Regions from separate parts of the Pseudodesulfovibrio piezophilus C1TLV30 genome, predicted to be linked through region 3. Evidence: predicted binding sites of a transcription regulator. Region 3 holds the regulator's gene; each other region holds the start of a gene.
What was found. The regulator sigma-54, encoded in region 3, starts transcription at its own class of promoters, with help from an activator protein. The targets are predictions, from matches to a motif close to CTGGCACGGNNNNTGCTT.

Region 1 (7,791 bases), 480 kb from region 3:
GTTTGCCGGTGCCGAGCCCATCAAAATTCCAGTGCGCGAGGAAGACTCTTTCCAGTTCAGGGTTTCAGCCATTCGCGAAGCCATTGAAACCAATGAAAGTGTCAAAGCAATTCTCATCAATTCCCCGGCCAACCCAACTGGGACGCTGCTGTCTGCGGAACGCATGCAGGCCATTGCTGATCTGGCAGAAGAAAAAGGTCTTTGGATAATTTCCGATGAAATCTACCATGGACTGGTCTATGAAGGAAAAGAACACTCTATCCTGGAGTTTACAGATAAGGCCTTTGTCCTGAATGGATTTTCCAAACTCTACGCCATGACAGGATGGCGATTGGGATACATGATCGCACCGCACGATTTCATTCGTCCCCTTCAGATCATGTGCCAGAATTTTTTCATCTCCGCCAATACCATGGCTCAATGGGGAGGTGTGGCCGCACTCAAGAAAGCGGACCTCGACGTCGCACGCATGCACGGCATCTACAATGAACGACGTATTTACATGCTCGACCGTCTCAAGAACATGGGATTTCATATCAAACACGACCCAACCGGTGCATTCTACGTTTTGGTCAACATGCGCCACCTGGCAGCCAAATTTGACGGATCATCACTGCAACTGGCTTACGACATGCTTGCAAACGCTCAAATCGGAGTGACACCAGGCATAGACTTCGGCAAAAATACCGAAGGGTTCATTCGCTTCTCCTATGCCAATTCCATCGAGAATATCAAAGAGGGCATGGATAGACTGGAACGCTATCTGATGGCCCACTCGGACGTCCATCCAGCATAGAAAAACAGAGGCCGTTGGACAATAACGGCCTCTCCTCTGCTTAGACGACGATATTCAACCCGGTATACGAACTTGTTCCCTGTCCAAAGCCGAGAACAAGCCCTCCCCCATCAAACCAACTGGTCGGGTCACTGTTGTCCTCATACCACCAGGAAAGAGATTCCTGCTGAATATTCTGTTTCAACTCCGTTGCACTCAACTTTGAGTTGGAAACACTGGTCAACTTTCCAAGCTGGATAATCTTTTGAAATTCGTCAATCTTGTCTGGATTATCCTCAAAATACTGATCAATGATCGCCTTATCAGGATGTCCACTGGTCACAGTCACCTTGCCGGTTGTCGGATCGTACGTCAGTGGATACTCTGCATCGGGGTCAACGCCAAGTTCCTCAAGGTCGGCCTTGACTGATTCGTCCCAAGCCTCCTCCAATTGCTCCCGATATTCATCAACATCCTTGAAAGAGAGCTTTCCGTCATTTCCTTTGGGAACCTCTGACAGCAGCGACTGAATCTGACTGCTAATCTGAGACTGCCATGTCGTGCTTGCAGAAGAACTGCTGCTCGCACTACTTGAACTTGACGTAGTTGAAGAATTCCCCAGTGTGGTTTGAAGCAGGGAATACGTATCCGAATAATTGAGAGAACTAATGCCATCAGTGGACATAACTGTTTCCTCTTCTCTTGAGGTTACGGGAAATATTTTCCTGCTTTGTTAAGAAGCATAAGACGTGCCATCGAATATTAAGACATGACGGGGGGGGGGTGAAGCAACCATGGAGGGGCCAGAAAGAATCAAACTATGCAACAAATAAAAGGGATCGGTTCCCCGATCCCTTTTATTTGTTGTGGCAAGACGTTATTTCGTTACAAAATAATGGCTATTTCCTGAAGACACGAGGGAAGGTCGAAGTATCTTCCAACCGAAATCCCGCTTTGGATATTTCATTTCGCAAGGCATCCGAAGCTGAAAAATCCTTTTCCTCACGGGCTTTTTGACGATCAGTCAAAAGCCCTTTCACTTGTGCGGGAAGGTCTGAAAATGGAAGAGGCATTTGCGCATGGTCAAGAATACCGAGAAGACTATCCACGCCCAGCAATTCGTCAAGACAGAGACGAGCGCTGGCTGTGTTCAGCTGTCCAGCCGAAGCCCATCCGTTGACTCGTTTCACAAATTTAAAAAGCACTGGCCAAAAATGATGCAAGGCGAGATCATCACTCACTGCCGCCTTCAAGCCCGCTTTGAGATTGAAGACTGCCTGCCTGACTCCCTCGGAGACGTCTTCTCCATTCACATCCAAAGCCAGAGTGAGTGCTATTGCCCCTTCCTGAATCCTCCGCCAATTACGCGCCCACATGGTCAGATTCTCATCCGAAGCACAAAGCGGCTTACGACTCGCTACAGAGAGGAGCCAGAAGCGGGCAGCATGAAACCCACCGAGTTTTTCAGCCACGCTTGCCAAATCCTGATCAGCGCAGTCTGTAGACTGCTGACACACAATCCAGGCCTGAAGTTCACGCCCCGAGGCTGACCAAATTGCACGAAGATTCTCCAGATGAGGGAATCGATGTTTTTCACTCCCAATAATTATATCGGTACGCGGCATGGCTGTCAGAGCCATGGCTGCATGTTGCAGAAACCAACTGGGACGAACATTTCCCCATTGGGTTTCCAACACTTCCCCCTGTTTGAGATCAAGGAGAGAAGCACGTTTGAGCAGGGTAAAATCCAGCGGATTATCTTTGACATAGGCATCGAGATCGACTGTCCGGCCACCAGAGACCTTATCCATATCGACAGTCCCGATCTCGCCATACCGCTTGTCACGGAACACATCGAAATAAACCGATCGCAATTTCTCGTATGCCAATCCCTTACCCAGTAACTTTCCACACAACTCCACAGACATGGTGTTGCTTGTCGTGGAAAGAGGGAATTCAATGGCCTGCGTCACCCCCATCTGAGCAGCACGGGCAAGGATATCTTCTCGACGTTGCATGGCAAAAGAGCTTCGTGATGTATGCTCCTTCCGAGCTGCCGCCAGTGTTCGATCATCCATGTCGGTCAATCCCACGGCAGCTTCAGTCGGTACTCCCCGTGCCGCTAACTGCCGTGTCAGGACATCAAGAAGCACCACCCGTCGCCATGCATCCAGCCCATCCGGGTTATCCAGGCTCGGTCCCATTGAATAAAGACCAAGCCCTCCCGTGATGGTAATTTCCTTCTCTGCACCTGATGCCATGTCAAAAACGTTCATCCCACTCGCCGCTCGTTGGCGATACAAATGAGTAGAAAGATATCGCTCCCCACTATCCGGGAAAATGGTGACCACAAGCCCAGTATCCAAACGTTCTGCCAACTGCATGGCTCCGGCCATAGCTGCACCGGAACTCATGCCCGTGAAAAGTCCCTCTTCACGGGCAAGGCGGCGACAGGTTTCAAAGGCAACCTCGTCATCAACATGCACAATCTCATCGAGCCATGCCTTATTGTAAATACCTGGAGGATAGGACTCCAACATGTTCTTCAGTCCCTGAATCTTATGACCCGCGTTCGGCTCTACCGCCGTCACATGCACATCCCCCATCTCGTGCAACCGTTTGGCAACTCCCATGGCTGTTCCCGAGGTACCAAGAGTCATGATGCAATGAGTCACCGCACCATGGGTCTGATCCCATATTTCAAGACCAGTACCAGTATAATGGGCATCGATGGATGCGAGATTGTTGAACTGATCCATCAGGACATACTTGTCAGGTTCCTCGCGAGCGTAGCGGTACGCCTTTTCTATAGCTCCATCCGTTGACAGATGTCCTGGGGTCAACTCCAGCTCCGCACCATAGGCAGCCATAATCATCTTTCGTTCTTCACTGGCTGTCTCGGGCATAAGCAATTTAATGCGATATCCCTTGATGGCAGCGACCATCGCCAGTCCGACACCGGTATTCCCCGACGTCGCCTCTATAATAATCTTGTCTCGTGTCAGCTCACCAGACGCCTCGGCAGCCTCAATCATGGCCACTGCAACCCTGTCCTTGATCGATCCCCCGGGATTCTGAGACTCGATTTTAGCCAAAATCTTGACATTCGGATTCGGATTGAGGTGGCGTATCTCCACCATCGGTGTGCCACCGATCAGCGTCAGCAGGTCTTTATTCATGGCATTCCCCTGAAATCATGGGCAAAGTATTATCATTGAGTTCCAGCACAGTAGGGCATTCTCTCTCTCTGCGCAACTGGCACGTAACATGCAAAACCCTGCAAAAAAAAGCACAACTTTCTACGAAAGGATTTGGCATGACCGCTTACCCTCATTTACAGCCCAACATAGAATACCTCCAGCGTACAGGAAATCCAATTTACCAATGGCTCACTGCGCAGGATTTTCAGCAGGACAAGTTGTTGAAAAATATTTTCATCAATAAATTCGGAATACACGATTGGCGCATGGAAACAGGGCAAGGAATGTTTGAAGCAATGCCTCCCCAAGGTATTTACCAAAACTGGATTCACAATGAAAAACCGGATACTTCAGCGACATTCATAGTCGGTGCAAACCTCGGTTATGGAGTGAACCACATCCTTTCCAAAACCCCGGACTCTCACAAGGTCATGCTCCTCGAGCCTCGCGCCGAAATGATTTTAGCCTGCCTGGGACAAACAGATTATCGTCCTTTTTTCGAAGCCAAAAAATTCCACATCCTGGTTCCTGATCACGATTTCATCAATGAAGTCATCCGCAATCTCGACCTCCAGTTCATCTATGGTCAGATTCACCTCAAGGCTGATATTCCCAGCCAACAAATGGGGCCAGAGTATGCTCGATGGACACGCATCGTCAGAGATAAACTGGAAAACTTTTCTCTGGAACTGTCTACTCTACGTTTCAGACAAGACATTATGGTCGGAAATGAAATTCACAATTTCAAAAGGGCCTTGAAGGACGGATCCCTGAAAAGTCTGCAAGGCAAGGCTCAGGGAGTTGGCGGCGTCATCCTGGGTGCAGGTCCAAGCCTGGAGGAAAATGTTCCGGCCTTGAAAGCCAATCGCGGTCACGTTTTGTATACCTGCGCCCTTCAAACCGTTCCGGTACTTCACCAACTGGGATTGAAGCCGCACTTTTGCGCTGCCATTGATTACGACAAGAGTATGCTTGATGTTTTCATGCGACTTGACCCCGACTTTGCGCATGACATTCCTCTCATATATTCAACCAAGCTCAACCCGGAAGTCGTCAAGCGATATCCGGGTCCCACTCTTCCCCTGTGGACTGTGGGCGGCATGGGAACCTATGTCATGAAAGAGCGTGATCTGGTCCTCGACGCTGGCGGCAATGTTTCCGTCACCCTATCACGCCTATTGCGGTGGTGCGGAGTCAGCCACATGGTCATGGTCGGCCAGGATTACGCATGGCTCAACAACAAATCTCACGCAGCAGGCCATCACCACCATTCAACCAACATGAAACTGCAAAGTTTTCACCAGACCACCACCAACATGGATGGCGAAGAAATTCTGACCACCGTACAATACATGACAGCCAAACGTGAGTTGGAAGACGATTTACGCCAATCTTCCTTCCCCGTGTACAATATCTATGGCGGCGGTGTTCCCATAAACGGCACCAAACCCATCGACATTGCAAAGGCGTACAAGCAGGGAATTCTCGCCTCCGCTCCCGGCAGTGTGGATCGTTTCATGACAGAGTTGGTAAGCTGCAAGCATAAGGGAGAAAGCATCTTCTTCGAACCAAGAGGTCCACGCTGGTCTACATCCCTTCGCAATGCGGAAAAACATCTCGGTAAATTATTCAAGAGCCTGACGGCAAACCAAAAGGATATTCACGAGACATTCAAACGTGTGGAAATGTTCATCAAGCAAGACCCTCTCTATATGCCGTACCTTTTCAATGAAGCCATTGACCTGGCAGGACTGACCCGTGCCAAACAAAAGTACGAGATCAAGGATTTTCCCGAATTCAAACGTATTGCCAAATGCGTGATGAAAAAAGTGCGCGAAATAGATCGACTCGTCTGCACTGATCTCAAAAATCAGGATGTGGCCTGATCCACTTCTCAAAGAGAAAAAGAGCGGGCCGTATTTCTGAAAATGCGGCCCGCTTGTTTATGGATGGAGAGGGAGTCGTCGCTCTATCAGGGTCTCTTCTTACGACGAACGAGTAACCAGAGTACCAGGAGTATGACTGCGCCGGTTCCGAAGACTTCCACGTTGGAAGCCAGGAACATGATGCGACCGACCAGGTGCTGATGCTCCTTATCCGTCACCGGAATCAACCCCAACCGACTGCCCGTAATGGAAAGGATGGCATAGGCAATGGCACCATCCGGAACTTCCTTATGGCAGGCGACACAAACACCGACACGCTCCATTTTGGAACGCTGCTCGGCCGTGAGAGGCCCGGAAGTCGGCCAATGGGACCCGACTGTCTGCAACTGTTTGCCATCCCGAGTTATTATCTGGTCAAGAGTCATGGGCAAATCCGGGATAGGCGACACCTGGTACTTGGCATGAGTGGATAACAACTCACCGGTGTTCGTCATCATCTCTGCATAGACGCCCTGCTGGTACGACTTCATGTAACGCCCGTCATGCGTCCCATACCCAAGAGCCTTTGAAGAAGCATGGCAGGAAACGCAGTCCCGAGCCTCCCGTGTCGTGGTATGAGGTGCGGCCGGAGCCATGTCCAACCCGCGCAACCCAGCTTTTGCTCCATACTCAGGTCCGTTGGGCGTCGTCCAGATCTTATTATTGATGACTGTCTTTCCGTCCGGCCCAATCACCGTTGTTATCTGCTGGCAACCTGGAATGACCGGAGTTACTCGTCCTTCTCCATTAATGCCCAGCACCGGATTTTCCCATCGCAGATAAGAGCGGCTCTCGCTCGCCTTGCCCATAAGTTTTTGTTGCTGGTTGGTTCCGTCAGCCAGCCGGGCATTCCCGGTGGCGACCCAATCCGTATCAGACTTGTCGCCCGAATAATCCACTTTGATATGGCATCCGTAGCATTGGGGAGCCCAAGCGGAGTGGCAGGCATAGCATTCCATCTTGGCCACATGCTCGGTGTTGCGAATTTTCGCAGCCATGGCCTTTTCCGGTTCCTTCCATTTGTTCTCCTTGGCAATACCCTTGAGTGCCGGGACTTCAAAGTCCAACCCCGTTGCCGAGTGAACGATAACTTTATCTCCCTTGCGCACAATATTCCCAAGCGGGTTCCCGCGGGCAGAGAGAATATAGCCATCCTCCATGGGATATATCATTCCACTGGCAACCTCGGACGGCAAGGAATCAGCGGTTCCCCGGCCATTTTCCATATCCAATTCGTTCCCGAATTCGTCACCGAACCCGAGGGGCAATTCCCATGGATACTTCTGTGCCGTACCATGGCAGTCAGCGCACTCAATTTCCACATTGGCCAGGAGGGTCCCGGTTATATTTCCGTTCCCATGCATCGAAGTGGTTGCGTGGCAATCCTGACAAAGCAACCCGCCTTCAGGATTCCCTTCACGGGACTTGAGCCTGTGATGAACATCGTCCTGAATGGGGGTATAGTATTTGGTATGCAGTTTTGGCATTTTGGAACCATCTGCCGTAAACGGCGTCCCATAGGGGAATTCCATCAGCCCCTGATACGACATTCCAATACGCTTGCCTCTGTTATGACAGGAAGCGCATGTTTCCTGCGGAATACCCGAATAGACCTTGCCATTGACCACGACCTTGGCGTCGCGAGAGGCCTGGATAGAGTGAACAAGCATACGCCCGCTCTTCTCTCTGGGAACTGTGACATCCCCACCTTCATAAAAACCTTCATTAGAGTACGGAATATGGCAGGAGGCACACCCCATGCCACGGAAATCGCCTCGCCTGTCGCGGCCTTTGACACCAACATGGCAGCGCTGGCATTGAGAGCGGATATAAGTATACACCGCCGTTTCAGGATTGGCGGCGACAGTTTCCACATCAGTGGCAGGCATGA
Region 2 (7,791 bases), 940 kb from region 3:
TCTCCCAATTTGAAGGGCTTCTGGACGCGGCGGTTTTCGGTTCAGCGCTTATCAGCCACATAGAAAGCGGCAAATCGAGTCAGGAGTTCATGGCTCCCTGGACTTGAATCAAACATGAAAGCATAAAAAAGCCCGGTTTTCCGGGCTTTTTTATGCTTATTCACTGAGAATATCCTGTGCGGTAGAGGAATAAAATACCCACGTGGTCAGCATAGGCACTCTCTGTCTGTGCCAAGGACATTGCTTGTACACGCAAATTCATCTAGTTTTACCGGATGATTCTATTCGTCCTTATGAGAGATCTTCTCATATTCATAACAGGAGTGTTGTACTTCGAGTTTTATCTCGACTTCAAATTGCCGAACGAAAGCAATTTACTTTTATTTTTTGTTGCGATTCCGATAGTATGGGCAACCATGATGCAGATGTGGACCGCTATCAGTTATCGAGAGCAAAAAAATCGAGTGATGTATTGGGCATGCCATATGATGGGTGTCCTTTTATTAACCTGTTCCGTCTTCCTCATCAGTGCCGTCTTGAATTCTATCGAATCTTCATTGAGCACAACAGGCAACATACTCTTTCATGTCGTGGGATGGTCTGCCATCTTGAGTATCATCTTCTACGATATGGTCGATATCGCTCGGGATGATGACCGCTGAAAAATTGTCCCCAGTTTATCACATGTTTTTTTCGCAATATCTCAAAAACTTTTGCGCTTCCATGAACTGAGGATTGATATTCAAAGCGTCTTTCAGACTCGCCATGCACGGCTCGTTCATTCCTTTTTCAAAATAGACTCGCGCAAGATTGAAATGGACATTCTCGTCGTCATTCACGATTTCCAGGGATTTCTTGTAGTACCGAATCGATTCATCATAGTGGCCGTTCTTTCGCAAACTGATGCCGAACTTATTGAATTTCTGACGATGCTCGTAGGTGAATGCCTCGGAGATGCCGAGCAGAGTATTCAAGACCCGCTTGAGCTTGTTGAATTCCTTGGTGTGTGAGTAGACCTCGCCCAATCCGTAGTTGGCATCAATACTCTTCTCATCAATCATCAACGCCTTGATGAACTGCCCTTCGGCTTCATCCATATTTCCAGCGGAAAAGGCCTGCTCGCCCTGTTCGATCTTTCGAGCCAAAGTCTCAAGAGCAGGGACAGTATGAATCTGATAATAAGAAGGTTCCGGGGTGTATTGCTTGAGAAAATCAAGCTCGCCAAGAACGGTTCGGACGCCGGAAGGGACATGATGCGCATTGAGCGGTTGCACCTCAAATTCCTTTTGTGAGATCTGCCGAGCATACCAATATGTTATATTCGAACGCTTCTCTGCCGTGCCGCCGGTTCCTATTTCCGCTTCCAATTGAAGCGAATAGACACCGAGTATTTGTGGATAATCACTCAAAGTCGAGTCTCCATTCCGTCATGTCCATTATGATTGTACGTGCCGTGGATATATCAATACTCACAGTCAAGGATGTACAGCACAGCCTTAGTAAAATCAATAATTCTTATCATAACCACAAGCTGTTGCGAATAAAAATAAAAGGCCCGACCCGGTACACGTAAAGAGTATACCGAGCCGGGCCTTTTATTAAAATAAATTTATAAGGAAATATTTATCCGTTCGAAAAAAGACCGATGGGAATCTGCCAAATAAATTGGGAAAAGGACACTATTCGCCACAAGGCTTCCACGGCTCATTAAGCTTTCGTTCATGGCCTTCCAGATTGATCACCTCCGGGAAGACATCCCCAACCAAAGGAGTAAAGGGATGATAATGATATATAACGGAGACCTGGACCAATTCGCACGGCCCACCGGGATCATTCTCCACACCATCACCAGTGGCACTGGCTGTGGGCCAGGAAGAGACAGTGATTTCCTTTGCTCCGTTATCCAGTGCCGTCAGCCATTTCTCGGTCTCGGCAACGATTTGCGACAAGCGATTTCCCTCTTCATCTCCCACTCCGGTCGCGGCAAAGCGTGCTCCGACCTGGGCGGCTTTCTGAATACTCAGCCACGAATAAAAGATCGATCCGAATTCGACCATGCCGAGAACCAAAACAAAAATGAATGGAATGATAAGGGCGAACTCAATGGTGGTGACGCCTCTGCGACGGGCAATATTGCTACGCTGTTTCATACTTGTTCTCCCTAGTTCAAGAGCCGCCAGCCCAACTGCTTCCCGATTTCCTTGAAGACATCCGGGATATCGTAGACTGATGGTGCATCAAAGTAATGGTCATCCGTTCCTGTTTTGCTGGAGGCAATTTCCTTCATCAAACTGACATCGGTATTATCTGAAGACCCAAAGCGGATGGAAAAAATCTCAACTCCCGCATCCTTAGCCAATTCGGCCTCAGCGAGCATTTCCTCATTCAGGACACCGCCATTTTCACAATGGGCCGTATCGACGCCCATACCAAAGTAGGCGTTGGTCCAATAATTATTCGGTCGATACGAGGCCCTGTAGGAGCCTCCGCATTCGCCATCTTCCGTATCCCCATCAGTCAGGACAATCATGATCTTGCGCATATCTTCCTTGTCACCACCCTGGGTGTACGGTTCCTCCGGCGTCAGGACATTTCGCCCCCATTTGATTCCTTCGGAGATAAGCGTGCCAGAGGCATTTCCGGTGGCAGTCTGTTGATTGATGGCCGAAATGATCTCGTCCTTGTCCTGGGAGAGAGGCATGATTTCGGGAATATCCGAACACGTATCCAAATCAATGGAACGACGGTATCGAGAGGAAAGCGCGTAATAGTCATCCATGAACTCATCATTGATGCCGTTATTAACGCTTCCGTCCGCATTGCGGCAGCCACCATCCAGACCATCGACATCATCTCCCACTTTCACCTTGCCGCGAAAGGGAACCAGACCGACCTTGGTGTCCGGGTCTGCCCCATCCGGCATGAGCAACTCTGTTAACTCAATGGACGCCTCCTTGACCAAATTGATGGGCGTGCCTTTCATGGAGCCGGAATTATCGACCACAAAAACTACTTCGAGCTTATTGAAACCTGCGGCGGCTGACGCCGAGACCCAATGATCGGCGATACCGGTAAAGCCCATGATCAGAAGCTTGACCTCAGCCTTGGCCTTGACCACGACACTGCGAACTTCCGTGCCGGGAGAAACCTGCTGGACTACGGCAGCAGGCATGTTGGTATGGATCATGTCAGTAACAGCCTGCTTGACCAGCCCTTTGTCTATGTCAGGATCATATGGCAATTCCAGACTTCCTGCCAAAGCACCTGCATCAACAGCGGCCTGAAGGCGCGTATGCGTAACATACATATTCCCCATGTCCACAGCCAACCCCACCATTCCGAGAATGACGGGAACCAGCAGAGCCAGCAGGATGCTCGTGGCACCACAACGGGAATTATCAGGGAAGCGGCATGGTTGTTTGCGCTGCAAGAGTGAGCGAGTCCTCGCCAGTGAGCATTTCGATGGCATACTCGCCAAACGGTTGGTAATCATAGGAAACCTCGACAGTCACGGTGTTGGAGGCCGTATCGGTCGTCACGGACGTCCGCAGAGCCTCGGAGTTCAGGTCATCTGTGATTGCCCGAACCAGTGTTTCAATTTCAGATGTTTCACCATCCATCAGTGCCAAACGTGCCCCCTCGCGGCTCGCTTCGACCAAACTTGAATATGTATGCATGGCATTGGCACCTTCAATAATCAGGAAGAGCAGCAAGGCAAAGCCCGGAAGCAGCAAGGCGAATTCCACCGCAGCCAGCCCCTGGCGTGAAAAGTTTCTCTTTCTCATTGCCCAATCTCCTTGTCAGCGATTCTTCCAGCCCGAAACGAGCTGTGTATTCGGCATTAGCAATGGATATGCCATTGACGATAAATATCTTTATTTAAATAGGCAATTACCTGATATAAAACATTTTTTTGCAAGAAACAAAAAAAATGAAACATTGGAATTGCCACCACACCTGGCCTGCCCATCTATTTTTTGTGGATTTAATGGAATAAACTCTGTATTATACAGGGCAGGGGACAAAGGAGGAGAGGGTATGGCTGAAAAAATACTGATTGTTGATGACGATCGCGCTTTTCAAGGAATGCTGGTCGAAGCATTGACAGACAAGGGATATGAGATCGACACGGCACCGACTGCCGAAGACGGCATTACCAAGGCTGGAGCTGGAGACTACGACCTCATACTGCATGACATCAAACTCCCAGGCATGTCCGGGCTGGAGGCGCTGCCCCACCTCGCCGACGCCGCCCCCGGAGTGGATGTCATTGTCATGACCGGCTATGCCTCCAAGGATTCCGGCGTTCAAGCCATGCAACATGGAGCCTATGACTACTTCACCAAACCATTCTCTCTGAGTGAAATGGAGGTTGTTGTCCGCCGCGCCATGGAAAAACGCCGTATGCAGTTGGAGCTGGCAGAATTGAAAAAGCGCGGTTCAACCAGCCCCCTTCATGATATCATCGGCCAATCAGCTCCCATGCAGGCCATCAAGAAAAGGATTGCCCGTGTCGCGGAACTCAATGCCGATGTTCTGATCATGGGAGAAACCGGAACCGGCAAGGAACTGGTTTCAGATACCATTCACGCCATGAGCACCCGGGGGAAGGGACCATTTGTCAAGCTCAACTGTGCCGCCATCCCGGAAAATCTCATTGAAAGTGAATTGTTTGGACACGAGAAAGGAGCCTTCACCGGCGCGACATCTGTCAAGCACGGTAAATTCGAGATGGCCAAAGGAGGCAGCATTCTGCTGGATGAGCTCGGCGAAATGCCCATGCACCTTCAGCCTAAAATCCTCCGTGCCGTTGAACAGAAACAGGCTGAAAGATTGGGAGGAGCCAAACCGGTCAAATACGATGTTCGCATCATTGCAGCCACCAACCTTGATCTTGAAGAGCGCATCGCTCAAGGCCACTTCCGAAGCGATCTTTACTATCGACTGAATGTCGCGACCCTGATCCTGCCCCCGCTGCGGGAACGCAAGACTGATCTGCCCGAATTGGCAGATTTTTTTCTGGATCGAGCTAACCGCCGCCTTGGCACTGATATAAGCGCGATATCTGCCGATGCCATGGAAATTTTCTTCAACTACGACTGGCCTGGCAATATCCGACAATTTGCCAACGCAGTGGAACGCGCCGCCATCTTCTGCACTTCATCCGTCATTACTCCATCTGAAGTGGACCAGGCTTTTTCCAACAAACAACCGCAGAAGGATGCCGGACTCTCACTGCCTGAAACCTCCCTCCCACTCAAACAGGCACTTATTCAATATGAAAGATCTCTCATCGAGAACGCCCTGCGTCTCACCGGGGGGACACAGACTGACGCAGCCGAATCGCTCGGCATTTCAGCAAAAAATCTCTGGAACAAACTCAAGAAACACGGCATGGATCCTGCACAATTCAAGGCATAATGGCCCATAGCCAGGAAGAATCCATTTTTTTTGGAGTCTTTCTTGACGCATGAGAAGTTCGTGCGCGCCCATGTTCCCTGAACCCATCTGGCAGGTTTCCCATGCTCCAAACCTTGCAGGCAACAACTCACCGATCGGCAGTCTCTACGCTGAAATTTGGTGGGCGCGCCTTCTCCATTCTTCTTGCAAACATTCATGCTCACATCATCCCCATAGCTGTTGTTAGCCTGTATACCCTGGCCCTCTTCATATATATAGAGATATTCCACCTGGAATCACTTGCCCATTTCGCCCTGTACAACGGGACAGCAGCTTTTCTGTTTGCCCTGACCCTAGGATTCTTTTTTATTATCTATTGTTTCAAAGCCGAAATCCATGACATGCCGGAGAAACTGTTTCCCCATGTCATGCGAAAATTAAAAGACGAATTCTTCACTCTTGATCGCCTCTTCGGAGCGACTCTGGCCATTGCTCTTTTCATTCTCATGCTCATAACCTTTGCCAACTTCAAACGAATGATTCCCGCCGTCATCCCCTTCCATCTTGATACGAATTTGAGCGAGTTGGACCGCTGGCTGCATCTCGGCACTGATCCATGGCAATGGTTGCAGCCTTTCATCGGCTTCCCGATCATGACCTTTGCCATCAACATCATGTACAATCTCTGGCTCTTTCTGATCATTGTGGTCTTCTACTGGCAGGCGTTTTCCGTCACGAACAAGGAGCTCAGAAAACAGTATCTGCTGGCGTTTTTCCTCTGCTGGATACTCATCGGAACCCTTGCTGCGACATTCCTCTCCTCTGCCGGACCATGCTATTACCACCGCTTCGGGGACGTCCCCAATGTCTATGCTCCCCTCATGACCTATCTACACCACGCCGATGCCATATACCCAATATGGGCGCTTGACATGCAGGACATCCTGCTGAAGAGCTACGACCTCAAATCAACCACCATGGCTTCCGGCATAACCGCCATGCCCAGCATGCATGTTTCCATTGCATGGCTCATGGTGCTGCTTGGATGGCGCATCAACCCATTCGCCGGATGGGTATTTTCCCTCTACTGCGGAGTTATTCTGATCGGTTCAGTCCATCTTGGTTGGCATTATGCAGTGGATGGGTATGTTTCCATCATGCTGACAACTCTCATCTGGCATCTCTCAGGCAAAGTTCTCACCAGAAAATCCCTGTCGTGGTAAAAAACTGACGAAGAAGAAAAGCACCTCTCATTGAGAAAGTCCCTCTTACCATCCAGATAAGGGGGACTTTCTGGACACGCTTCCCATCAAGTCTTCATCTCCCTTCGATTTCCCCCCTCTACCAACGTGGCGTCCCCTTGCTTGAGACTCGCAACCAATGCGCCTCAAGTACCGTTGCACCTCAAGTACCGTTGCACCTTCGAGAAGTCCTCCCCACACGTTTCCATTTAATATTTCATGAATCTATTTTTTATAGACTGCCTTAACCTTTTGTTTTTAAAAGATTTTTGCACTTTGATTTCTTCAAGAAGCTCTTTTAAAGAATACACAAATGATGGATTCCCCTTTTCAAAAAGACAATTGGAGACTCCATTCTCAATCCCAGTTTTTTAAAAAAAAATCAACAATACAAGTATATTATATTATAAATACCACAAACAGACACCTTTGGCACGGCCGTTGCTTAATTGGGTTCGTGGCTAGTGAAACATCACATAAACAAAATTTTCGGCTCATCCATGAGCCAAGTCAAACAAGGAGAAACACAATGTCTATCATCAAAAATCTGATCATGAACGAAGAAGGCGCAACTGCCCTGGAATACGGCCTTCTCGCTGCACTCATCGCCCTGGGCATCATCACCGCCGTGACCCAGCTTGGCGACGCTGTTACCAAGACTTTCAGCACCATCGCTACCGAGATGGAGACTGCAACGGCATCATAAGCCGGAGCATGGAGCATAATTTTACCGTTTAACGGAAGCAGCCAGAGCAGCCGGACCGGGGCTTGCGGGAAAGCAGCCCGCTCGTCCCGGTCCTGTCGTCCGAGGGGAAAACGGATGACGCACGGAACCTTGGCTCATATCGGGGGAACCATGGATATCATCATCAGCAGCGTCCTTGCAGCGGCACTTGCCATCGCCACTGTCACCGACCTGAAACGCCAGCGCATATACAACTGGCTCACTTTTCCTCTCATCACCACCGGATTGGGCGCACATACCATCCACGCAGGGTGGGACGGACTAATCCTCAGCAGTTCCGGCTTTGCACTGGGACTATTCGTCATGTTCATCCCGTTCCTCCTCGGCATGATGGGGGCAGGAGATGTTAAACTCATGGCCGGAATCGGCGCATGGCTCGGCGTCAACACCACCTTCACCGCATTT
Region 3 (7,791 bases):
ATCCAAAACGAGATCAGCTTTGCTTCGAATAGGTTCAAGAAGACTTCGTTCTTTCTCCAAAGCTTTATCAAGGCCAAGGGATTGACTTTCCAAAGGGTGGAGCCGTCTGGTAGTGGCATATCGTCGAACAAGTTCCGGCTGTTTTGCCTCCAAGAAAAGAACTTGAGGAACAATTCCCATTGCAGCCAACTCTTTGAGCGCATGATTCCAACCATCATTGAACTCAAGTTGCCGCATATCCATCCCAAGAGCCAACCCTCGGTATTTTGAATCCTGCTTTAAAATTAATTCAGCAATTTTAGCAGACATACTCGAAGGAAGCCCATCAATACAGAAAAAACCCAAATCTTCGAAGACCTTGAGTGCTGTACTTTTGCCGGAACCAGAAATACCTGTAACGACAACAACGGGAAAAGAATTGTGGGAAATCAAGAAATCATCCTAAAAGACCTTAAACATCTTGGAGAAGTTGCCATAACTCATCATGAGATTCAGTCTCAATAAAACGTTTTCGAAAAGCCTCATCCTTAAGAATGCGTGAGATTTGGGCCAATATACGAAGGTGCATACCAGCACTATTCTCAGGTGCAAGAACAAGGAAAAAGATTGAGCATGGCTTATGATCAAGGGCTTCAAATTCGACCCCTTGGAGACTTCGTCCCACAGCGATAACAACCTTCTCGATATTTTCAAGTTTGCCGTGAGGAATGGCTATCCCGTCACCAATGCCGGTTGTTCCCAGGCTCTCACGTTCAAGAAGGACACGAACCGCTTGGTCCGTGTCCATCTCAGGATATGCTTCGCCAATAGGGGCGAGAAGTTCTGTCAAAGCCTCAGATTTTGTATCAGAGGCGAGATTGAAAAGAACGAAATTCTTTTCTAAATAATCACCGAGTTTCATAATTTAATTACCAGGGTCGATTAATCCGTAATCGCCATTCTTTCGCTTATAAATTACATTAACATCCTCAGTTTCCGCATTCAGAAAAACGAGGAATTCATTATCAAACGTGTTTAATTGCTCCGCAGCCTCATCTATTGACATTGGCTTTGCTTCGTAACTATCAGTGCCAACAATTGTAGGTATATGTTCTCCTGTCACATCGTCATATGAAAAGAAGTTCATTTGAACCTTATTGCCACGAGCCTGCTTGCTTCTATTCTTGACCTTTTCACGCATTCTACGCAGTTGAGCCTCAAGCTTATCCAAAACCATGTCAATGGTAGAATACATATCTTCTGAATCTTCATATGCAGAGATATGAATGTTGTCAGCATTCAAAATAACATCAGCCTTGTGCCGAAACTTTTCTACTAAAAGATTGACTTGGAGATCTGCTTCGGAGTCGGGAACGAACTTACCTATCTTTTCAAATCTCTTTTGTGCATAACCCTTCAAATGGTCAGACGGCTCAAAATTCTTGAAAGTGAAGCTTATGTTCATACACTACCTCCTGTTCAAAAGGTGAAAGAAACTGAACTTAGAAATATTGTTTACGCTTTGAAGAAGATGCAATTCCCATTGCTGAACGGTACTTGGCAACAGTACGTCGAGCTATATTAACATCAAGCTCATCCTTAAGAATTTCACCAATTTTTTCATCACTTAACGGTCTTTTAGTATCTTCGTTCGCTATCATTTTTTTGATGAGTGCCTTAACACTTTCTGAACCGACTTGCGAACCATCATTCAAATCCAATGCGCTGTTGAAGAAAAATTTCAACTCAAAGATACCATGAGGAGTCGAAACATATTTACTTGTGGTAATCCGACTCACGGTGGATTCATGCATTTCGATATCTTCAGCAACTTCCTTAAGAATTAAAGGCCTGAGTTTTGTAACTCCTTCTTCAAAAAAACCTCTTTGAAATCGTACGATGCTGTCGACTACTTTATACAACGTTCTCTGCCTCTGGTACAGACTTTTCATCAACCACGCGGCAGAACGCATCTTTTCCTGAAAATAATCTTTTTCCTTATCCGCAACATCCCGCATAGTGTCCATGTAAAATGAATTCATCTGCAATCGAGGCATCCCATCCTCATTAAGGATAATCACAAATTCATCACCGTACTTGTATACAAAGACATCAGGACTTACATAGTGAGGTTCTGTACTGGAAAAATTGGTCCCAGGCATAGGATCCAACGTCTGCATTAAATCAAGATAACTCTTGAGGTCTTCCATGGAAATTTTAAATTTCCTAGCTAAGGGCTTATAACGGTTTTTTTCGAGATCTTCCAGATGGTCCTTAACCAAGGAGAACAGAATAGGATCATCAAGCCCTAAAACATCCATTTGCACGAGAAGACATTCTTGTGGCGTTCGAGCAGCCACACCAACAGGGTCCAACCGCTGGAGTCGCAAAATCACAGCTTCAATTTCTTCATCCGAAGCATCGACCATGCTCATAATTTCTTCATTAGTGGCCTGAAGATAGCCATTATGGTCAAGATTACCGATAATGATTTCACCGATAGCAATTTCTGATTCTGAGAAATTAGACAATCTCATTTGCCAGCTCATATGCCCATCCAGTGAGGGTTTTGAGGCAAGCCGAGCCTCAAAAGAAAGTCCTTCTTCAGGTACCTCGGAATCACGTGCCGACGCCTGCTTAGAAGTACTTGAGAATTCTCCCAAATAATTTTCCCAATCAGCTGTCCGCACAAGCTCTTCTTCTGCTTGAGATTCAGTTAACTCCTCTTTCTCTCGGATTTCTGTCTCAATTTCTGTTTCTTCCAGAAAAGGGTTTTCCAGAAGTTCCTGTTGAACAGTTTCCAAAAGCTCAAGGCGAGAAAGTTGCAACAGCTTTATGGCCTGCTGCAACTGGGGAGTCATGACCAGTTGCTGAGAAAGCTTGAGTTGTTGTCTGAGTTCAAGTCCCATATTATGAAGCCTTAAAGACTAAACAAGATCTATATTTCAAGTTATATTCTTCTACATTAATAGTTTTTTTACTACATCTCGCTGCTACTATGCCACAGCGAAAATCTGTAAGCAAGCCATTCCTTGAGTAATATATTGTAACTATTGGATTAATGAGAAAGAGAAAATGATATGAAAGAAGTGTACCAATGTTTACGGTATGTGTAAATCATCAATGAGTTGAAAGGCACAAAAAAAAGAAATCAAAGACGAAAATCCTCACCGAGATAGATTTGACGAGCTCGACTGTCTTGCACGATAATATCTGGAGTCCCTTCGAGAATAACAGTCCCCTCGTAGACAAGATATGCTCTATCACAAATATTCAATGTTTCTCTAACATTATGATCAGAAATAAGAATCCCTATCCCCATGCTTTTCAGAACGGAAATGATATCCTGAATATCAATAACAGCAATAGGGTCAACACCGGCAAAAGGCTCATCCAACAAAATAAATTTCGGATCCATTATGAGCGCTCTTGCAATTTCCAAGCGACGTCTTTCCCCTCCTGAAAGAAACATGGCTGCTTGATCCGCAAGTTTGCTGATAGTGAACATCTCCATCAACTCTTCAGCTCTTTTTTTCTGAGCCTTGGAACTCAAAGACGTCTGTTCAAGTATTATTTCGAGATTCTGACGAACTGATAGTTTTTTAAAAATAGAATTTTCCTGAGGAAGATAACTCACCCCAAGCCGAGCCCGCTCATGCAAAGGTTTATTCGTCAGAGCTTTCCCCGACAAAGAAACCTGCCCAGTATTTGGCTTAACAATCCCAACAAGCATATAAAAAGTAGTTGTTTTACCTGCACCATTTGGCCCAAGCAATCCAACGACTTCTTGTGGATTCAGTTCCAGATTTATGCCGTGTACAACTTCCTTTTGGCCGTACCTTTTGGACAGATTTGTTGCTATCAAACCATCAGACATTATTGCACCTTGACACTGTCAGGGGTCATAAAAACAGCCTGTACTCTCTTGCCATTTCCACCAACAACCTCACTTCGATTTTCCTTGGCGTAAAAATTAATGACGTCACCTGTTAAACTGTTAGGACCATCCTGTAATTGAGGATTATCTTCCATCCGAAGCACTTGACGACTGACAAAATAAATCAACTTGCCACATGATCCTCGTGAACGCCCTTTTTGGGCTTTCACACTCCCTTCTGCTACGATTTTATCAATACTGTCAGCCGAAAATTTTTTATCAGAGCTCGAAGCAAGGTATGCAGACAATTTATGGGCCCAAAGAGTTAAATCACCATGTTCAGCAACGACATTTCCAACAAAAGAAACCATCTTCCCACTCTCATCATAAATCATGCGTTCTGAAGATATCTTGATAGGAACTCTTCCCGGAGTGACACCAAATGCACTTGGTGAAAAAGGAGCTTCTGCTTGAACGTCGGCCTTGACTTCACCTTCCCCACTGGGAGGTAAAGGTATTGAAGAAACTACGATATCTTTCTCATTTTCCTGCTTCATCTGGGCCGGTGCCAAAAAACGCATATGAGAATATCCAAGAGCATCCTTCTCGTCATGTGCGGTGGCATTGAGGTCGAAGACGGCCCCCCAATTCCCTTCAACAAAATCAACTTTGACTTTCTGTCCTTTTAACAAGGTGACTCTGTGTTTACTCTGAGCAGTTCTCTTGGCTCGAACATTCAAATTCTGAGTGGCTTCACGGATTTCCCCCCACCCATCGGCGTAAACCGAAGATGCAGCAACCATGATGCAGACACAAAAAATTATGGAGAGGGAAATACGTTTCATAGAAAACACACCATATCTCTATTTATTAAGGGACATACCACTATATTTTTGGGGAGAGAATAAGGCCTCGACCCCGCCAGCTGCGATGAGTTCGCGACTAATCAGATCAATTTCAACGGCTGCACCAGTCAATGTCATATCAGGTCTACGAACAATGACGCCACCTTTAAGGTAGACCTTATGCATGGCACCAACATAATCGAGATGTTGAGCAAGCAATTCAATATCACCAAACCGGCCCGTCACATTATCATATAAGGTCAGATTATCATTGGATTGATCAACATCGCCAAGATCAGCCTTGACATAGACTTCTTGTCGATCTTCGCCATAAAAAGCTGTCAATTGGGGATGCTCAACGCCAATGAGTTTTCTTTCCTGATTGTACTGAGCTTTTTTTGCAAGCAACTTCCACGTCATAGCCCCCTGCTTTCCTTGGACCAGTTCTATATCTTGCGCTACAATATCTGATTGATCCAAAATTTCATCTCGACTGCCACCTCCCGAAGCTTTTTCTGGAGTGACAAGAATATCGGTGAAAAAAGTCTCCTTGATAGCTATCCCCAAGAGCAAACCAAGAGCAAAAATGAGTATAAAGAAAAGCGCAGAACGCCTTTTCATCTAGTCTACCCACCGCTTCATGGCATCTTCAAATAAGCCACGAGCTTTGAGAATATAGCTAATGGCTTCACGAACCGCACCATGGCCTCCACGCTTAGTAGAGACCCAATCTGCAATCTCAAGAACTTCGGGCATGGCATTGGACACACTCATCGCGAGTCCGGCATATTTCATTACTCCGAGGTCAATCCAGTCATCTCCAATAAATGCAGCTTCAGATGGCTTTATTCCTATTTTATCACACATTTCAATCAAGTAAGGAACTTTTCGATGATTGCCAGCATAATAATGCTTAATACCAAGCTCAGAGATTCTTTTTTCAACCGGAGGTTGATCCAACCCGGTGATAACACCAATTTCAAGCCCTGCCGTCTGGGCGAGTTTGATACCGAGACCATCCTGAACATTAAACCGTTTCATGACCATACCTTCATTGGTATAGTACAAACCTCCATCTGTTAAAACCCCATCAACATCAAGCACAAGCAATTTTATATTCTGGGCAAGCTTGAAAGCACGATCAGCCATTATTCAACTCCCAAAGAGCCTTGAGGCGGGTGAGGAGAGCCTCCACAGCATCAAGTGGCAAACTGTTCGGCCCATCACATTTTGCATTATCCGGATCAGGGTGGCACTCCATAAAAACCCCGTTTGCACCGGCGGCAACTGCAGCCGAAGCCAAAACAGGAATATATTCCCGCTGCCCTCCAGAGGCCTTGCCAAGCCCCCCCGGCAACTGGACCGAATGGGTTGCATCAAAAACTACTGGCACATCAAATTTTCGCATTTCAGGAATGGAGCGCATGTCTACAACCAAATTATTGTATCCATACGTTACCCCACGCTCTGTCAGCCAAATATTTTCATTACCCGAGGCCCGTAGCTTATTCACGACATTTTCCATATCCCAAGGAGCAAGGAATTGGCCTTTTTTCACATTAACAATTTTGCCTGTCTTTGCTGCTGCAACAAGCAAATCTGTCTGCCTGCATAAAAAAGCAGGAATTTGGAGAACGTCAGCGACCTCCGCAACCAAGGGGGCCTGTTCAGGATGATGAATATCCGTAACAATAGGAAGCCCGGTTTCAGCCTTGACCTCAGAAAGCAAACGCACGCCTTCCTGCATTCCAGGCCCTCGAAAACTCGTAACAGAAGTCCTGTTCGCCTTATCAAAAGAACTTTTAAAAACCAACGGCAAACCGAGCCGATCTGCGATCGCTGCAAGCGTTGTCGCTGCACGCAGTACGATTTCACGGCTTTCAATGACACACGGTCCGGCCAGAATAAACGGACCGGACCGACTTTTTTGATATAATTCGCTTAGAGCCAATTATTTTCCCCTCTTATCCCTATCAAGCTTGGAAGCCTTGATAAATTCTCTGAACAGAGGATGTGGTTTCATGGGATTGGATTTGAACTCTGGGTGAAACTGGCATCCAAGAAACCACGGATGATCCGGCAACTCAACTATTTCCACCAGAGATTCATCGGGCGCAGTTCCCGAGAGAACCATCCCATTATTCACAAACTGCTCAATATATTCGTTGTTGAATTCAAAACGATGCCGATGTCTTTCGTCAATATTAATAGTCTGATATGCTTTATGAGCAGCTGTATCTTTTTTCAATTTACAGGGGTAAGTACCAAGCCTCATGGTTCCCCCTTTATCAGATTCTTCACAGCGAGTTTCTGTCTTCTTCGTACGGAAATCAAACCATTCTTTCATCAGATATATGATGTCATGTTCTGTTGCGGCATCGAATTCAACAGAGTTGGCATTTTCCAGTCCAATGACATTCCGCGCAAATTCAATACAGGCACACTGCATTCCAAGACAGATTCCAAAGAAGGGTATTTTGTTCTCTCGAGCATATTGGATAGCAATAATTTTTCCTTCCACTCCTCGTGATCCAAATCCACCAGGGACAAGCACTCCGTCCAGGCTCGCAAGCTTCTTCTCAACATTTTTTGCCGTTATTTTCTCAGAATTGACATACTCAAGTTCAACTTTGACTTCGTTGGCCACGCCCCCATGGACAAGAGCTTCATGCAGACTTTTGTATGCTTCTGTCAGATCTACATACTTTCCAATAATACCAATCTTAACAGTCCCTTTGGGATTTTTCAAAGTATGAACAAGATTTTCCCAAGGAGCCAGTTCGGCATTTCTAGCAGGTAATTTAAGGAGAATTGCAATCTTCTGGTCCACACCCTCTTCATAAAACTTCAAAGGGACTTCGTAGATGGAAGAAACATCAACTCCAGAAAAAACTGCATCCGTATCAACATCACAAAAGAGAGCAATCTTTCTTTTAAGATCCTCTTCTAATTCTTCTTCTGACCGACAAATGATGATATCAGGTTGGATTCCAACACTCCGAAGTTCTTTCACGGAATGCTGCGTCGGCTTGGTTTTCATTTCTCCAGCAGTCTTTATGTATGGAACGAGAGTCAAATGAATATAAAGAA
Region 4 (7,791 bases), 470 kb from region 3:
CGAATAGAAAAATGTCTCTGCTCTCTAAACAACGGGAAAAGACTCATTAGAATGAAGAAGGAAGGAAGCCCCTCTCACTCGGGACAATTAAATACAAAAAATGGTGAAGACGAGGTCACAATAAAGCGGCTTCGAAATCCCGCCCCAGCTTGTGCATGGGAAGTACTTTCCCTTCGATTATCAACCCCTGAGGAATAAATTCCGAATCCATAAATTCGGCGGGAACAGTAAATCGGTTTTCCTTGGCCAGAATCACAGAGGTTCCCTCAACCCCACTATGCGCTATCAATCCCTCCGGAAAGTACGCTGCCTTATCAGCATTGACACCAACAGCAGCAAAAAATGCACTATATTTATTGAAAAAATTATCACGAGAAAGAGACTGTTGAATCCCAGCAACCATTTCATTTGCGACATAACTTATGGGACGCCCTTGCAGCATTCCATAAGCTCCTGGCCGCGTCGGGTCCGCGAGCATGACACTGCCCATACCAAGAGAGTGGACAAGATCATGTGTCCTTTCACCCGAGATCGTATCCGTCTGATATCCCAAGGTCTGGATATCGGTAAAACCATTGCGATGCGCCTGAATCTGTTGAGCTAAAAGCATGATACCCGTGCCTGCTCCGATATCAACACCAACATATGGACCGCCTGAGGCCTGCGGTGCATCCTGCTGCCCAATAACCGCTCTCATGATGTGTGCGGCTCTGGGAGCATCGGCAAGGACGCGCAAAACCATTGACCACTGACGAAGCCTATTCATCAGCTCAATGTCATCTGCCGGTTCATTCAAACTCTGATGTCGCGAAAACTGTTCATACAGTCGTACAATCTCGGTGAAACCAATCTCTTCTCCATGAGCGCCATCATGCACATAGGAGTAGAAATATTTAACCGCAACATTCAAGAACTGTTCGTCATGTGTTGGCTCATGAGGATCACATAAGCGTTCAAGGTCTTTTACCAAACTTGCCGAGGTATAAAATTCCGGTGCAATCCCCGGCTCGGAAGAATCAATTGCTGCAGTAAAATTTCTGGCCTGCATCCCAACCGACGCTAAGGGAGAATGCACATTCATAAGCATGGATCTGCGGGATATTTTTTTTTCTGGCGTAGCAGTTTGATCTATATAATTCATAGTATTCTCTGACGAGTCTTTGTGTTGGGAAAACTTTGCCGTCATCAGACTCAGTGCAGGGACCATACCGGAGTTGATCTGTTTTCATTAAAAAACATTGGTAAATATCAAGAAAAGGAAAATGCAGAAGAAAAACAAAAAAACCGGCCCTTTCGGACCGGTCATATTTTTGTATGGAGCGGGAAACGAGATTTGAACTCGCGACTTCAACCTTGGCAAGGTTGCACTCTACCACTGAGTTATTCCCGCTTGGGGGAACAGCCGGTTCAGAGCGAACCGGCTGGTATTATCTGGAGCGGGAAACGAGATTTGAACTCGCGACTTCAACCTTGGCAAGGTTGCACTCTACCACTGAGTTATTCCCGCAAGATGGAGGCGACATCCGGATTTGAACCGGAGAATGGAGGTTTTGCAGACCTCTGCCTTACCACTTGGCTATGTCGCCTCTTTTGGAGCGGGAAACGAGATTTGAACTCGCGACTTCAACCTTGGCAAGGTTGCACTCTACCACTGAGTTATTCCCGCCCTCAAAAGCGAATCACTGTTTACCCATGCCCTCTCCGAGTGTCAAGGGTATTTTTTCTTTTTTTCCTGTCGTCTATGCCAATATGAACTAGTTGATTTTTTTTAGTTAATGGAAAGACTTTACTTTTAGAGGCTTTTTGGTATACCTACGCGGCTTAATTTAGTAACTTGGTCAAACTAACTCCCAACCGAATGATAACACCACGGGGAGAACCATATGGACGCTAAAGATCTTCAGTTTTTCAAAGACATGCTCAATGGAATGTTGGATGACACGCTCAAAAAAAGCGAAGAGACCATCGAAGACATGACAGAATCAGGTGAAGTTTATGCTGACCCTGCGGATCGAGCAACTGCTGAATCAGACCGCGCTTTTACCTTGCGTCTTCGTGATCGCGAACGCAAGTTGGTCAAAAAAATTCAAAAGGCAGTTGATCGCATTGATGATGGGGATTATGGCATTTGTCAGGAATGCGGAGATGGTATTTCCATCCCGAGACTCAAGGCTCGCCCCATGACCACTTTGTGCATTAATTGTAAAAGCAAACAGGAAGCCGACGAAGCTGTTCGTGGCGACTAGCCACTTTCATGCTTCTTTGAGGGCCACAGAGCAATGGAGGCAAATTTCTTTCGCTTCCTCGGCGCAGAATTGGCCTCTCTCCTGATTGGCCGGAGAATAGACAAAGTCTTTGCCCCTGCCCCTGGAGTGTGGACCCTGAAAATTCAAAACTCAGGTGACCCTTTACACTTGCTCTTCAGGCCTGCAAAGACGGAAGCGCATCTTTTTCTCTCAGCCGTTAAACCAATCAACCCACCCAATGCAACAGCAATGGCCATGTGGTTTCGCAAACGCTTGCGCAACCGAAAAATCATAGGATGGAAACTGGATTGGCCAAACCTGAGATTGGCACTTGAGCTTTCCCCTCGCTTGGAGCCGGCCAGTGGAAAGTTCCTGGTTCTGAATGCCCGCTCCGGCATGAAATTCACAAATGAATTAATGGAGGGTTTCGGACAATCCCCGGAGTGGCCAGCCTTGGAAGATATCTTGGAAAATAAAGATATCTGGCGTGAATACCCCCACATATCCCCCCCCTTTCGTAAGGCATTATCAAATCTTCCAGAAGAGCAGCGGCATCATTTCTATATGGAAATGGCAAGCGGGAAAATGCCCTTATTCTTTCTTCATAAGTCGAAACAAGGATGGACGTCCCCTCTCTCATGGTCAAGAAAGGAGGAAAGTGAATCGTTTGTATCTGCTCTGGAGGCCGGGAACTCATACGGTGAAAGAACCCTTTTCCCGCTTCTTGAGATGGAAGAAGAAAAACCAGGACAGACCCTTTTGAAACGTGCGCGCAAAAAAGTAGAACGCAATCTCGCCAGGTTGGAAGAAGAAGAAAATCGCCTTCAAAAACTCGCCGATGAAAAAATCAAGGCAGAAGCACTTCAAGCAGAGTTGTATAAATTCAAACTGCTGGAAGGACTTGAAGTCATCACTGCGACTCACCCTCACCATGGGCCACAGACTATTCCTCTGAATCCCTATTTGTCTCCAACTGAAAACATGGAGCATTATTTCAAGTTGGCAGCAAAAGCAGATCGCGGCTTTCCGCACATCCAGCGACGCCGCACTGAGCTTCTTGCCGAACTCAAACAGCTGGAGGCAGGAGGCATCCCAGAAAGTCAGCAACAAGGGAAAAGCCCCCTCCCGGAAGCAACTTCCTCCCTCCCCAAACGATATAAAGGGCTGGCGGTTTCCCTTTTCCGATCATCCGACGGCTTCACCATACTCCGTGGCAAAAACAAACAGGCAAACCACGCCATGCTCAGTCGAGCCTCAAGTCCATTCGACTACTGGCTTCACCTCTCTGATGGCCCCAGTTCACACGTGATTCTGAAACGAGATCACCCAGGTCAGGAAGTCCCACAAAGGACTTTGGTTGAAGCCGCAATTCTGTGTGGGTTAAAAAGCTACCGTCAAGATGATGGTAAGGCAGATATTATGTATGCTTTGGTCAAGGATATCCGAAAGATCAAAGGATTTGCCCACGGGCAAGTGATGGTTGACCAGAGAAAAGGGACTCTTCGAGTGGATCTGGACCCGACTCTTGAGAAACGGCTCGGCGGATAGTGTATTCAGAAAAGCGAAAGCTCTCTACACAACCTGATTAATCTGCGAATCTCCGAGCATATTGAGTGCTAAGGTGCGTTCTGCATTCAATCGATTCGACACAGCCTGTTGTACCCGCTTGGTTGACGAGCTAAATTGTCCCTTACGTCTGTTATAGACGCCTTCGATCAATTTGGCATTAAATTCACTTTTTCCAACAGTTCCAGTGAAGTCATCCATGACCTTATTGAAAATACGAGAGGCACCGGTAGGTCCGTGCTGCACAGAAGTACTCCACAGCACTTCCTGCAATGCCTTGGGTGCATTGTTAAAATCAACCCCGGTTTGCTTGAGAATCATCGCCCTTGCAGGTTCATACGTCTCATTGGCAATAAATTCATGCTGCAGGGCTTCAAAACGTGTCGGATTTTCCGCCGCAAGCGCCTTCCACTCTGTCGGCATTCCTCCGCTTTTGGAGCCTGTATCCGTCGGACCTGCATTTCTCAAACGAGTACTCATAGTTGGTGCTTTGTCGTCAAGGAAAGTCAAAAAGCGATCCATGGTCCCAGGCTTAGACGCTATTTGATACTTACCATAGGACGTTCCCCCGACCCGGTCATATCCAATGGTCGCAACGCCGCCACTGCCAGACTCAAACCGTGCAGAGAGTTCCCCAACGGCTGGTTGAGTTGGTTCTTCAGTAACGACTTTCTGTGGTACGACATTCTGTGTTTGTTGCAACGAGGGTTGAGACTGTCCTGACCTTGAACGCATAATCCGGGTTATCGCGGTCAAAGCTTCGAACATCATGGCGTCCCCGATTAAAGACGAATCAAGGGATCCGGCAAGCCCTCCCTCCGCTCTATTCCGTGTTGCTTCTCCAAAAAGATTCTGTGTCAACTTCATCTGCATATCAAATGCGGTTTTCACTTGAGCAGAGCGCTCAGTGCTCAGCTTCCCAGTGCCACTTTTCCCACTTTCCTGAAGCGCGGCTATGGCGTTGTAATCGGTGATCGACCCGAAAGACATAGTACAACTCCTGCGTCAAAATTTTGGTCAGCCTAAAGGCCTACAAACAGAAGTAAGCAAAAGTTGTGCCCGGCGAGAGAAAAGCCCGATTTAATGAAAAATCACACCGAAAAGGAAAAGAGGGAGGAGTAGCGCACGTCTTCCCGCATCGACTCGAGCAGGCGTCTATGCCCAGAGGGGAAAGCAAAACCATCCAACTCATCCGGCAGGACAAAAGCGCCTTCCGAGGCTTCATTAAAAACAGGGGTAACAGGAGCGGTATCAGTCAGCTTACATAAATAACAATGCATGGTGACGCGATACCGGGTGTAAGAATATTTAATGACGCCAATCTTCTCGTGCGGGATAATATCCAATTCAACTTCTTCCATATACTCTCGCACAAGAGCTTCTTCGGGAGACTCACCACTCTCGATGCCACCACCGGGAAATTCCCAGAGTCCCGGCCAAATATCATCTGGTTTGCGCTTTTGAATAAGGACTTTCCCCGCACTCAAAAGGACACCAGTCGCCATTTCAATTTGAATGCTTTTCTTTTTTGGGGAAAGCACAGGGCGCTTATCGACTGTTTTATTTTTCAAGGCAACACAGTGATCGCTGACCGGACAATTTTCACACAGGGGACGTTTTGAACAGACAAGAGCACCAAGTTCCATAAGAGCCTGATTGAAAGTCCCAGGACGTGCCTCAGGAAGTATTTGGCACACCTGTTTGGCGATCTCATCTTTGGCAGCCTTATCGCTGACAGATATTTCAATATCCAGAAGTCGGGAAAAAACGCGAAGGACATTCGCATCAATTGCCGGAACAGGAAGCCGGAAAGCTATGCTGGCGATGGCTCCGGCTGTATACTCTCCCACACCGGGCAAAGAACGTATATCCTCAGGAGTCTGAGGGAAATCCCCTCCATATTCCTGAATGATAACTGCTGCGGCTTTTTGAATATTTCGTGCCCGTGAATAATATCCCAGCCCTTCCCACGCTTTGAGAATCTGTTCTTCATGAGCTTTCGCCACAGACTCAATATTAGGGAATTGATCCATCCAGTGCTCAAAGTACCCAATGACTCTATCAATCTGAGTCTGCTGAGCCATGACCTCGGATATCCATGTCCTGTATGGCGAACGCTCCAGTCTCCATGGCAAAGCCCTCGCATGATGATCATACCATGCCAACAAATCTTTCGTGAATATGTTCCCGTTCATGCGGGAGAGGATTACCCGCCCTTGGCCTGATTGGCAACTGCCTCGGCAGCCTTGGCGGCGGCTTCCTGATCACCAAGATAATAATGCTTGATGGGCTTCAGATTATCATCAAGCTCGTAAACGAGAGGAAGACCGGTCGGAATATTGAGTTGGGTAATCGCATCATCACTCACCTCATCAAGATATTTAACCAGCCCCCGCAACGAATTACCATGGGCCACAATCAACACACGTTTACCGGATTTTATCTGAGGTTCAATTGTCTCGAACCAATAGGGCATGGTGCGCTCAATAGTTAATTTCAGACTTTCACTGCAAGGAATATCCTTTTTCGCCATACTTGCATATCGAGAGTCAAAACCAGGAAACCGTTCATCATCCATTTCCAGCATGGGAGGAGGAGTATCAAAGCTACGTCGCCAGACAAACACTTGATCATCACCGTATTTGGCCGCAGTCTCTGCCTTGTTAAGCCCCTGCAGAGCCCCATAATGACGTTCATTCAATCGCCAGGTTTTACTCACAGGAAGCCAAAAAAGGTCCATTTCTTCCTGAACCAGCCAAAGAGTGCGAATGGCCCTTTTCAATACAGAGGTATGGACGACATCAAAAGAAAAGCCACCTTCCTTAAGGAGTCTGGCCCCCTCTCTGGCCTCCTTGACTCCCTGCTCAGTCAAATCTACATCCGTCCAGCCCGTAAATCGATTGGAAAGATTCCATTCGCTTTGCCCATGTCGAATCAACACCAGTGTATGCATATCCGCCTCCGCTTAATGACGTAACAATGGTAACTGTCTTACCCAGAAAAAATACTGATGTGAAGCCGCAATGAGTTATTATCAGTAACGTCGTGATGCTGAGGACCGACTTTCCTCATCAAGTTGATCAAAAAGTTCCCGCTTTCGTTTATCAAAAGAAAGCGCGCTCTTGATGACTGCCACCGCCAGGCAAAAGACGCTCAAAATAATGACAAATCCTTTGGTAAATTCCCAACGTTGCTCCCGTATGGCATCGAGAATCCAATTGCTCTGAATATCCCTTGTAAAATAGATGGTCGCGGGAATACCAACCAGAGCCAATCCCAATCCCAACAATTCAAGCCAGATAAAATTTCTCCCAAGCATCAGGACAAACAGCGTACTATCCCGAATAATACGAAGCGTGACCAGACGCCCCTGCAATGTATCTATGCGCTCTTCAATCTCATCAAGAAGCTTGAGAGATTTTCTGAAATTGTCTGCGTCCTTGAGTCGCTGAGTCTTGATCCAATTGATCTTATCTACACAAAAATTAAAATCCTTATTGAACTCAAGCAGCAATTTGGGAAAGGGAAACCATGCAGCTTCTTTCTGAATACTTTTCACGCGATCGGATTGATAGTCCAGATTGGCATCAATTCGCTTGATTTCCCGTTTAACTTCATCACCCAAACTGGCATCAAACTTCTCTGTGCCGCGTAAAAGTAAACGGTAGGCAACATAATTTTTGGTTTTTCCCAGATTTTCAAGGCGCTCCAATTCCTCGATCGCCGGTTCAAAAAAACTATGGTTTTCATCAAAACGCTTGGAAATATCTGTTGTTAAAGTACTCACTCTTTCTCGGACAGCTTTGACTTCTTCGTCAGCTTCTGCCCATCTATCCCACAGGGAACTCATAAGCTGCACGCGCCCACGATCTATTTCCGGGTCAATAAGAATTCGATTGAATATGTGCGGGTCTCGATCGATAAGGTCAGAAAAAACATCCATGGCCTGACCAGTAAAACCCATTTTTACCATACACAC

Region 1: BN4_RS05115 (motility associated factor glycosyltransferase family protein) is a predicted target of sigma-54. The motif match lies at 4,031-4,048, and genes of this name have one in related genera.
Region 2: BN4_RS07290 (TadE/TadG family type IV pilus assembly protein) is a predicted target of sigma-54. The motif match lies at 3,843-3,860, and genes of this name have one in related genera.
Region 4: BN4_RS00565 (VgrG-related protein) is a predicted target of sigma-54. The motif match lies at 4,857-4,874, and genes of this name have one in related genera.

The regions. Positions count from the first base shown of each region.
Region 1 covers NC_020409.1:1,053,932-1,061,722, forward strand. The annotation lists gene BN4_RS05100 (pyridoxal phosphate-dependent aminotransferase) at 1-796, shown strand, start outside; gene BN4_RS05105 (hypothetical protein) at 837-1,460, opposite strand; gene BN4_RS05110 (cysteine synthase) at 1,675-3,954, opposite strand; gene BN4_RS05115 (motility associated factor glycosyltransferase family protein) at 4,092-5,861, shown strand; gene BN4_RS05120 (hypothetical protein) at 5,948-7,791, opposite strand, start outside.
Region 2 covers NC_020409.1:1,510,429-1,518,219, forward strand. The annotation lists gene trpA (tryptophan synthase subunit alpha) at 1-107, shown strand, start outside; gene BN4_RS18120 (hypothetical protein) at 417-662, shown strand; gene BN4_RS07275 (tetratricopeptide repeat protein) at 681-1,409, opposite strand; gene BN4_RS07280 (TadE/TadG family type IV pilus assembly protein) at 1,680-2,150, opposite strand; gene BN4_RS07285 (VWA domain-containing protein) at 2,162-3,430, opposite strand; gene BN4_RS07290 (TadE/TadG family type IV pilus assembly protein) at 3,399-3,785, opposite strand; gene BN4_RS07295 (sigma-54-dependent transcriptional regulator) at 4,039-5,421, shown strand; gene BN4_RS07300 (phosphatase PAP2 family protein) at 5,523-6,623, shown strand; gene BN4_RS07305 (Flp family type IVb pilin) at 7,171-7,347, shown strand; gene BN4_RS07310 (A24 family peptidase) at 7,462-7,791, shown strand, end outside.
Region 3 covers NC_020409.1:574,088-581,878, forward strand. The annotation lists gene rapZ (RNase adapter RapZ) at 1-432, opposite strand, end outside; gene BN4_RS02820 (PTS sugar transporter subunit IIA) at 452-901, opposite strand; gene hpf (ribosome hibernation-promoting factor, HPF/YfiA family) at 905-1,444, opposite strand; gene rpoN (RNA polymerase factor sigma-54) at 1,482-2,888, opposite strand; gene lptB (LPS export ABC transporter ATP-binding protein) at 3,131-3,856, opposite strand; gene BN4_RS02840 (LptA/OstA family protein) at 3,856-4,548, opposite strand; gene lptC (LPS export ABC transporter periplasmic protein LptC) at 4,720-5,322, opposite strand; gene BN4_RS02850 (KdsC family phosphatase) at 5,323-5,850, opposite strand; gene kdsA (3-deoxy-8-phosphooctulonate synthase) at 5,843-6,652, opposite strand; gene BN4_RS02860 (CTP synthase) at 6,653-7,791, opposite strand, start outside.
Region 4 covers NC_020409.1:104,986-112,776, reverse strand. The annotation lists gene BN4_RS00600 (hypothetical protein) at 116-1,141, opposite strand; tRNA gene BN4_RS00595 (tRNA-Gly) at 1,316-1,390, opposite strand; tRNA gene BN4_RS00590 (tRNA-Gly) at 1,433-1,507, opposite strand; tRNA gene BN4_RS00585 (tRNA-Cys) at 1,512-1,586, opposite strand; tRNA gene BN4_RS00580 (tRNA-Gly) at 1,592-1,666, opposite strand; gene dksA (RNA polymerase-binding protein DksA) at 1,884-2,246, shown strand; gene BN4_RS00570 (NFACT RNA binding domain-containing protein) at 2,415-3,794, shown strand; gene BN4_RS00565 (VgrG-related protein) at 3,819-4,802, opposite strand; gene mutY (A/G-specific adenine glycosylase) at 4,904-6,007, opposite strand; gene gpmA (2,3-diphosphoglycerate-dependent phosphoglycerate mutase) at 6,019-6,765, opposite strand; gene BN4_RS00550 (tetratricopeptide repeat protein) at 6,847-7,791, opposite strand, start outside.